DNA from 2 places in the Irregularibacter muris genome. Region 1 is predicted to be linked to the other one. Evidence: a T-box and tRNA genes for the amino acid it is inferred to sense, from the RefSeq annotation. Region 1 holds a T-box; the other holds one or more tRNA genes.
What was found. A T-box is a leader RNA that pairs with one kind of tRNA and senses whether it is charged. The one in region 1 lies ahead of lysS (lysine--tRNA ligase), so its partner is inferred to be a tRNA-Lys.
Positions count from the first base shown of each region.

Region 2: it encodes a tRNA-Lys, which carries the amino acid that the T-box ahead of lysS (lysine--tRNA ligase) is inferred to sense. The anticodon was not compared.

Region 1 covers NZ_JANKAS010000001.1:99,181-102,586, forward strand. The annotation lists gene NSA47_RS00460 (catalase) at 1-394, opposite strand, end outside; gene NSA47_RS00465 (AraC family transcriptional regulator) at 793-1,665, shown strand; T-box leader at 1,884-2,064, shown strand; gene lysS (lysine--tRNA ligase) at 2,146-3,406, shown strand, end outside.
Region 2 covers NZ_JANKAS010000005.1:48,402-51,807, reverse strand. The annotation lists gene NSA47_RS07205 (metallophosphoesterase) at 1-387, shown strand, start outside; tRNA gene NSA47_RS07200 (tRNA-Pro) at 614-690, shown strand; tRNA gene NSA47_RS07195 (tRNA-Gly) at 734-807, shown strand; tRNA gene NSA47_RS07190 (tRNA-Arg) at 815-891, shown strand; tRNA gene NSA47_RS07185 (tRNA-His) at 908-984, shown strand; tRNA gene NSA47_RS07180 (tRNA-Gln) at 999-1,074, shown strand; tRNA gene NSA47_RS07175 (tRNA-Lys) at 1,177-1,252, shown strand; tRNA gene NSA47_RS07170 (tRNA-Leu) at 1,271-1,355, shown strand; tRNA gene NSA47_RS07165 (tRNA-Gly) at 1,369-1,443, shown strand; tRNA gene NSA47_RS07160 (tRNA-Gly) at 1,450-1,523, shown strand; tRNA gene NSA47_RS07155 (tRNA-Arg) at 1,547-1,623, shown strand; tRNA gene NSA47_RS07150 (tRNA-Gln) at 1,631-1,706, shown strand; gene tig (trigger factor) at 1,934-3,220, shown strand; gene clpP (ATP-dependent Clp endopeptidase proteolytic subunit ClpP) at 3,248-3,406, shown strand, end outside.

The DNA.
Region 1 (3,406 bases):
CAGGGAGATGATTGCAGAGCAGATCAAAGATTCCTTCATCGGTATAAAACTTGGTACTGAATCCTCGAACATTTCTAGAAGTGTCTGGTGTTCCCTGATTGCTTGCAGCGAAAGAGAAACGCACCGCCACGGGCACCTGTTGATTAGGTGTTTGCAAAAATTTGGCTTTTGTATATTGCTTCATTGAGTGAGTAGTGTAAAAACATCCGAAAGCACCATACCCTTTTGTATGGATACGTCTTGGCAGTGTAGTAGAGAATACAAAGTCTTCCAAGGTTTCATGTAGGGCGGTATCCTGTATAAGGACTGGTCCCCGTACACCCACTGTCTGCGAATGGGTTGCACGCCGTGGATTCCCCTTATCTGATGGATACCATCCGTTATGATTGTGCATTTATAATCCCTCCAAAAACGTGTTAAAAACACGAGAATAAAACAATACAATAAAATGTATTCTTCATTTTTATGAATTATACCATTATGTCTGAATACTTTGATTTTTTATAAACCTGTACATTAGATGTTTGCATTTATCACCGGAAAATAAGTAGACCGCAAGGGTAAATCATTTTCTAGAAAGATTAAAAGCCAAGAGTTCCTATATCGAAATTCCTAGTGATTACTGCTTTCCTTTGCCGATTTTGATGGCTTATTGTTATAATAAAGAGAAAAAGCAATAAGTTCATCCTCCTGCTTCTATGTGCACTGAGTTCACTCGACTATATTGTGCACAGATTGTCGGATGGATAAATGTATCCTTTGATAACATTGATGATGAAAGGAGGGGATTTAATGGATTCTTTAAGCAATATGAATCATGCATTGGCATACATTGAAGAGCACTTAACTGAGGATATGGATTATAGTAAAATATCGAAAATTGCTTACTGCTCAGAATATCATTTTAAGCGGATGTTTTCTTTTTTATCAGGTATAAGTTTATCAGAGTATATTCGGAGAAGAAGGCTAACTTTGGCTGCCCTTGATTTGAAAGATAGGGATTTGAGAATAATCGATGTTGCTGTTAAATATGGTTATCGTTCAGCCGATTCTTTTTCCCGTGCTTTTTATTCTATGCATGGCATTCTCCCTTCTGAAGCAAGAAGTGAGAATACACAGCTAAAAGCTTATCCAAGAATGACCTTTCAATTATCCATTAAAGGAGGATGTGAAATGAACTATCGCATTGTTGAAAAAGAATCATTTAATTTAGTAGGATTTAAAAAGAGAGTTCCCATTATTTTTGAAGGGGTCAATCCAGAGATTGCAAAAATGACTGAACTTTTAACCCCTCAGGTTATTAAACAATTAAAATCAATTTCAAATGAAGAACCAATAGGCATTATTAGTGCTTCCACTAACTTTTCAGAGGGAAGAATGGAAGAAAAAGGAGAGTTAGATCATTACATCGGAGTAGCAACATCAAGTAATGAAACCACAGAATTTGATGTATTAAAAATTAATGCTGGTACCTGGGCAGTATTCCAATCCATTGGACCATTCCCAGAAACACTGCAAAATATTTGGGGGAGGATCTATTCAGAATGGTTTCCGTCATCAGGATATGAGGCAGTGGAAGGTCCAGAGATTTTGTGGAATGAGAGCCAGGACACGAATAATCCAAAGTATAGAAGTGAAATCTGGATTCCAGTGAAGAAGAAGTAACATTTAGCATATCAATGATTATGGTCGAGGGCACTCCTAATTGGAGTGCTCTTTTTGGTAAATCAGGTGATTGCTAGGTTGGCTATGTTCCCGCCTATTAAGTGAATATAATGGCTAAAGGAATATACATTTGCTAAAATATATAGAATATGTTTCATAATTTTCAAAAAACCTCTTGCAAAGTGCTGGGTTATATGGTAGCATGTATTAAATTTTAAATTAGAACTTTGATTGAGAAATGAAATATCAAAAGTACTTCACAGAGAGTCAGTGATTGGTGGAAACTGACAGGTATGGATATGGATAAAGACTCATGAGTTGCTGTAGCTAGCCGGTTAATGACCGTTATCCCATCAAGAGTGATAAATTAGGATGGTACCGCGTTGACACGCTCCTTACATATATGTAAGGGGCTTTTTTATTTGGAAAAATAAACACGAGTTGATAGGAGGGAGCATGACGAGGTCATGCGATGAAACGATGAATAAACAGTTAGATATGGAAAGAAAACTAAGTGAGCAAGAGCAAATTCGCGTTGATAAGATTAAGAAGCTAGAAGTGTTGGGAATTGATCCATTTGGTGGCAGATTCGATGTGACACACTATTCTGAAGAGTTGAAGGTTAAGTATATCGATACACCAAAGGAGTTACTAGAGAAGAACCAAATCCAAGTCGCAGTTGCTGGAAGAATAATGACAAAGAGAAGCAAAGGGAAGACTGGATTCATGCACATTCAAGATAATGATGGGCAGATCCAGATCTATCTAAGGCAGGATGTATTGAGTGAATTGGACTTCCAAGTATTCAGTATGTGCGATATCGGAGACATCGTTGGTATCAGAGGTACTGTATTTAGAACCAATACAGGTGAAATTAGCATCAAGGCTAAAAGATATGTCCATTTAACAAAGGCTTTGAAGCCGCTTCCTGAAAAATTCCACGGTATCACTGATGAAGATGAAAAGCTTCGTAAAAGATATTTAGACATGATAATGAATAGGGACGTAAAGGAAATCTTCATGAAAAAGCAGAAATTTTGGAGCACTATCCGAAATTATCTGATTGAAAATGACTTCCTTGAGGTTGAGACGCCTATTCTTGAGACTTCATCTGGCGGTGCGGCAGCGACACCTTTTGCTACCCATCACAATGCTTTAGACATTGAAGTGTTCTTGAGAATATCAATGGGTGAGCTATGGCAGAAGAAATTGCTAGTTGCAGGTTATGAGAAGACCTTTGAGATTGGAAGACAGTTTAGGAATGAGGGCGTAAGTAACGAGCATCTTCAGGACTATACACAGATGGAGCTTTATTGGGCATATGCAGACTTCAAGATGGGTATGGAATTTTGTAAGGGAATGTACAGACGTGTCACAAAAGCGGTAATGGGTACTTCAAAATTCACATCCCGTGGCTTTGAAATCGACATAGATGCTGAGTGGGAAATCTATGATTTCGAGACGATCATAGAAGAAAAGGTAGGTATAAACATCTACAATACTACCAAGGAAGCTGTTATGGAGAAACTTGATGAGAAAAAAATTGAGTATGATCCTAAAGCAGGTTTTTGGAGATTGGTGGATGTGCTTTGGAAGGTTGTTAGAAAGGATATTGCTGGCCCAGGATTCTTGGTTGGTCAACCGGTACAACTCAATCCACTACCTAAACGTCTTAAAGAAGACGAAAGAAAAGTGGCTCAGATGCAGATTATTCTTGCTGGTTCAGAGATGGGGAATGGCT
Region 2 (3,406 bases), on a different contig from region 1:
TATATTCATCTAGGGGACTATATAAAGGATGCACAGGAGTTATTTGGGAGATTGAATAAAACCTATATTGCTGTAAAAGGCAATTGTGATCTTACAGATGATGAAGAAGAAATGGTCATTGAGCTCAACGGGAAAAAGTTTTTTATTAGCCATGGTCACAAATACCATATAAAATATGGATATAATAATATCTATTATAAGGCCTTAGAATGGGATGCCGATGTAGTGCTCTTTGGCCATACCCATATGCCTGTAAGTATTTGGTATCAGGGGATATTATTTCTAAACCCTGGGAGTACCACATATCCAAGGGGAGTGTCTAATGCTACCTATGGTATTATTGAAATCGAAGAGGGGGAAATCTACCCTCAAATCTATGAACTATAATCTGTCTAAAATGCACGTGAAGGATCTTGGATTTTATATGAACAATAAATTTATGATGATGAAAAATTACAGTTTACAAATCAATGGATATAGTATATAATAAAATATCGTTAGGGGTAACCATAGAAAGTTATCCCCATAACAAATAAAGAAATATTAAAAAAAGCTATTGACAACTTTATAGATATGGGTTATACTAAATCTTGTCGCTAAGACGGCATGAAATCGAGGTGTAGCGCAGTTTGGTAGCGCACATGGTTTGGGACCATGGGGCCGGGGGTTCGAATCCCTCCACCTCGACCATTTAATCCAAAATATCTTACCCAGATATGCATTAACAATATGCGCGGGTGTAGCTCAGTGGTAGAGCCCTGGCCTTCCAAGCCAGTTGCGAGGGTTCGATCCCCTTCACCCGCTCCATTAATTTGTGCCTGTAGCTCAGCTGGATAGAGCAACGGCCTTCTAAGCCGTAGGTCCGGGGTTCGAATCCCTGCAGGCACGCCATTACAATTTTATCATGGTGGGTATAGCTCAGTCGGTTAGAGCGCCAGATTGTGGCTCTGGAGGCCGTGGGTTCGAATCCCATTACTCACCCCATTTATACTTGTCGCTGGGGTATAGCCAAGTCGGTAAGGCACCAGACTTTGACTCTGGCATTCGTAGGTTCGAGTCCTGCTACCCCAGCCATTTTATTTAAAATTATTCTATGATTTGACGCATTTGCCCAGTTGGTATGGGCAGAAAGCCAAAATCATATTAAATCGTAACAATGACACTTAATATCTACCTGACCCATTAGCTCAGTCGGTAGAGCACCTGACTTTTAATCAGGGTGTCCGGCGTTCGAGTCGCCGATGGGTCACCATCTTTATTTATTTTATCTGCGGGAGTGGCGGAATTGGCAGACGCGCTAGACTTAGGATCTAGTGTCAAATGACGTGCAGGTTCAAGTCCTGTTTCCCGCACCATTTTAATCAACATGCGGAAGTGGCTCAGTGGTAGAGTATCGCCTTGCCAAGGCGAGGGTCGCGGGTTCAAATCCCGTCTTCCGCTCCATAATGCGCGGGTGTAGCTCAGTGGTAGAGCCCTGGCCTTCCAAGCCAGTTGCGAGGGTTCGATCCCCTTCACCCGCTCCATTTTTATAAAAAGCATATAATATGCGCCCATAGCTCAGCTGGATAGAGTTACAGACTTCGAATCTGGAGGTCGTAGGTTCGAATCCTACTGGGCGCGCCATAAACGTTGGGGTATAGCCAAGTCGGTAAGGCACCAGACTTTGACTCTGGCATTCGTAGGTTCGAGTCCTGCTACCCCAGCCATTTTTTTATGTAAAACCAGATGAGCGGTAAAAACTTCATTATTATCATTAGAGAAGGGCACAATAGAATTGTGGTCTTTTTTGCATACTATAAAGGATTTTACAATATATATCCCTTACATACTTGATTGTTGGATAAATAAAAGATTTGTGTTATAATGTAGTAGCTAAAAATATATAATTTTGTAAATTTTTACAGAAGGATAAGATATAGGGAGGAAAGCATAAATGAGTTCAAAAATGGAAAAGATAGAAAACAATGTAGCTACCCTTGAGATTTTGGTATCTCCTGAAGATTTTGGGAAAGCTATGCAAAAGGCTTATAAGAAAAACGTAAAGAGATTTAATATCCCAGGTTTTAGAAAAGGGAAAGCCCCTATGAAAATTATTGAAGTGCAATATGGAGAAGGTGTTTTTTATGAAGATGCCTTTGATTTTGTTTTTCCAGAAGCCTATAAAAAAGCAATAGAGGAAAATAATTTAGAGCCTGTAGCAAGACCAGATATAGACATCGAAGCCATGAGTAGAAAAGAAGGAGTTGTCATTAAAACTACTGTAGCTCTAATGCCCGAAGTTGAATTAGGAGAATACAAAGGAATAGAAGTAGAGAAAAAAGAGTATAATGTTACAGATGAAGATGTTGAGAAAGAATTAGAAGCTATGCAAGAAAAAAATGCTCGATTAGTAGCTATAGAAGATAGACCAGTAAAAGAAGGAGATACAGTCATCATAGACTTTAAAGGATTTGTGGATGGTGAGGCCTTTGAAGGTGGAGAGGGCAATAACTATTCTCTAGAGATTGGATCTGGTCAATTTATTCCAGGGTTTGAAGAACAATTAGTAGGGGTAAATGTAGGGGAGGAAACTAAGGTAGAAGTAAACTTCCCAGAAAGCTATCATTCAGAAGAATTAGCCGGAAAACCAGCAGTTTTTGAAGTCAAGTTAAATGAAGTAAAAGAAAAAGAATACCCTGCTTTAGATGATGAGTTTGCAAAGGATGTTAGTGAATTTGATACTTTAGATGAATTAAAGAATGATATTCAGAAAAACATCCAAGAAAGAGAAGAACATAGGATTAAACATGAAATTGAAGATGAAGTTATCGCCAAGGTAATTGAAAATGCTTCTATGGAAATTCCCGAAGCTATGGTGGAAATGGAAGTAGAAAGAATGTTAGAAGATTTCGATTACCAACTAAGGATGCAGGGTATTAATCTAGATGACTACTTCAAATACACCAATGTAGATGAAAGTCAATTTAAAGACAATCTAAAAGGCGATGCAGAAAAGAAACTTAAAACAGATCTTACCTTGGAAAAAATTATTGAAGTAGAAAATATTGAAGCTACAGAGGAAGAATTAGAGGAAGAAATGGAAACCTTGGCAAAACAATATGGTCAGGAAGTAGAGAAATTAAAGAAAGATTTTAAAGATACTCAAATTAATTATGTGAAAGATACTATAAAAAGAAGAAAGTCTATTGCCTTTTTAATGGAAAATAGTAAAACCGTATAATTAATGGGTATTTAAGGAGGAGATAATATGAGTTTAGTACCAATGGTTGTGGAGCAAACCAATAGAGGAGAAAGATCCTACGATATCTATTCAAGATTATTAAAGGAAAGAATTATTTTCTTAGGTTCAGAGGTTAATGATGTTACAGCCAGTTTAGCTGTTGCTCAGATGTTGTTTTTAGAGGCA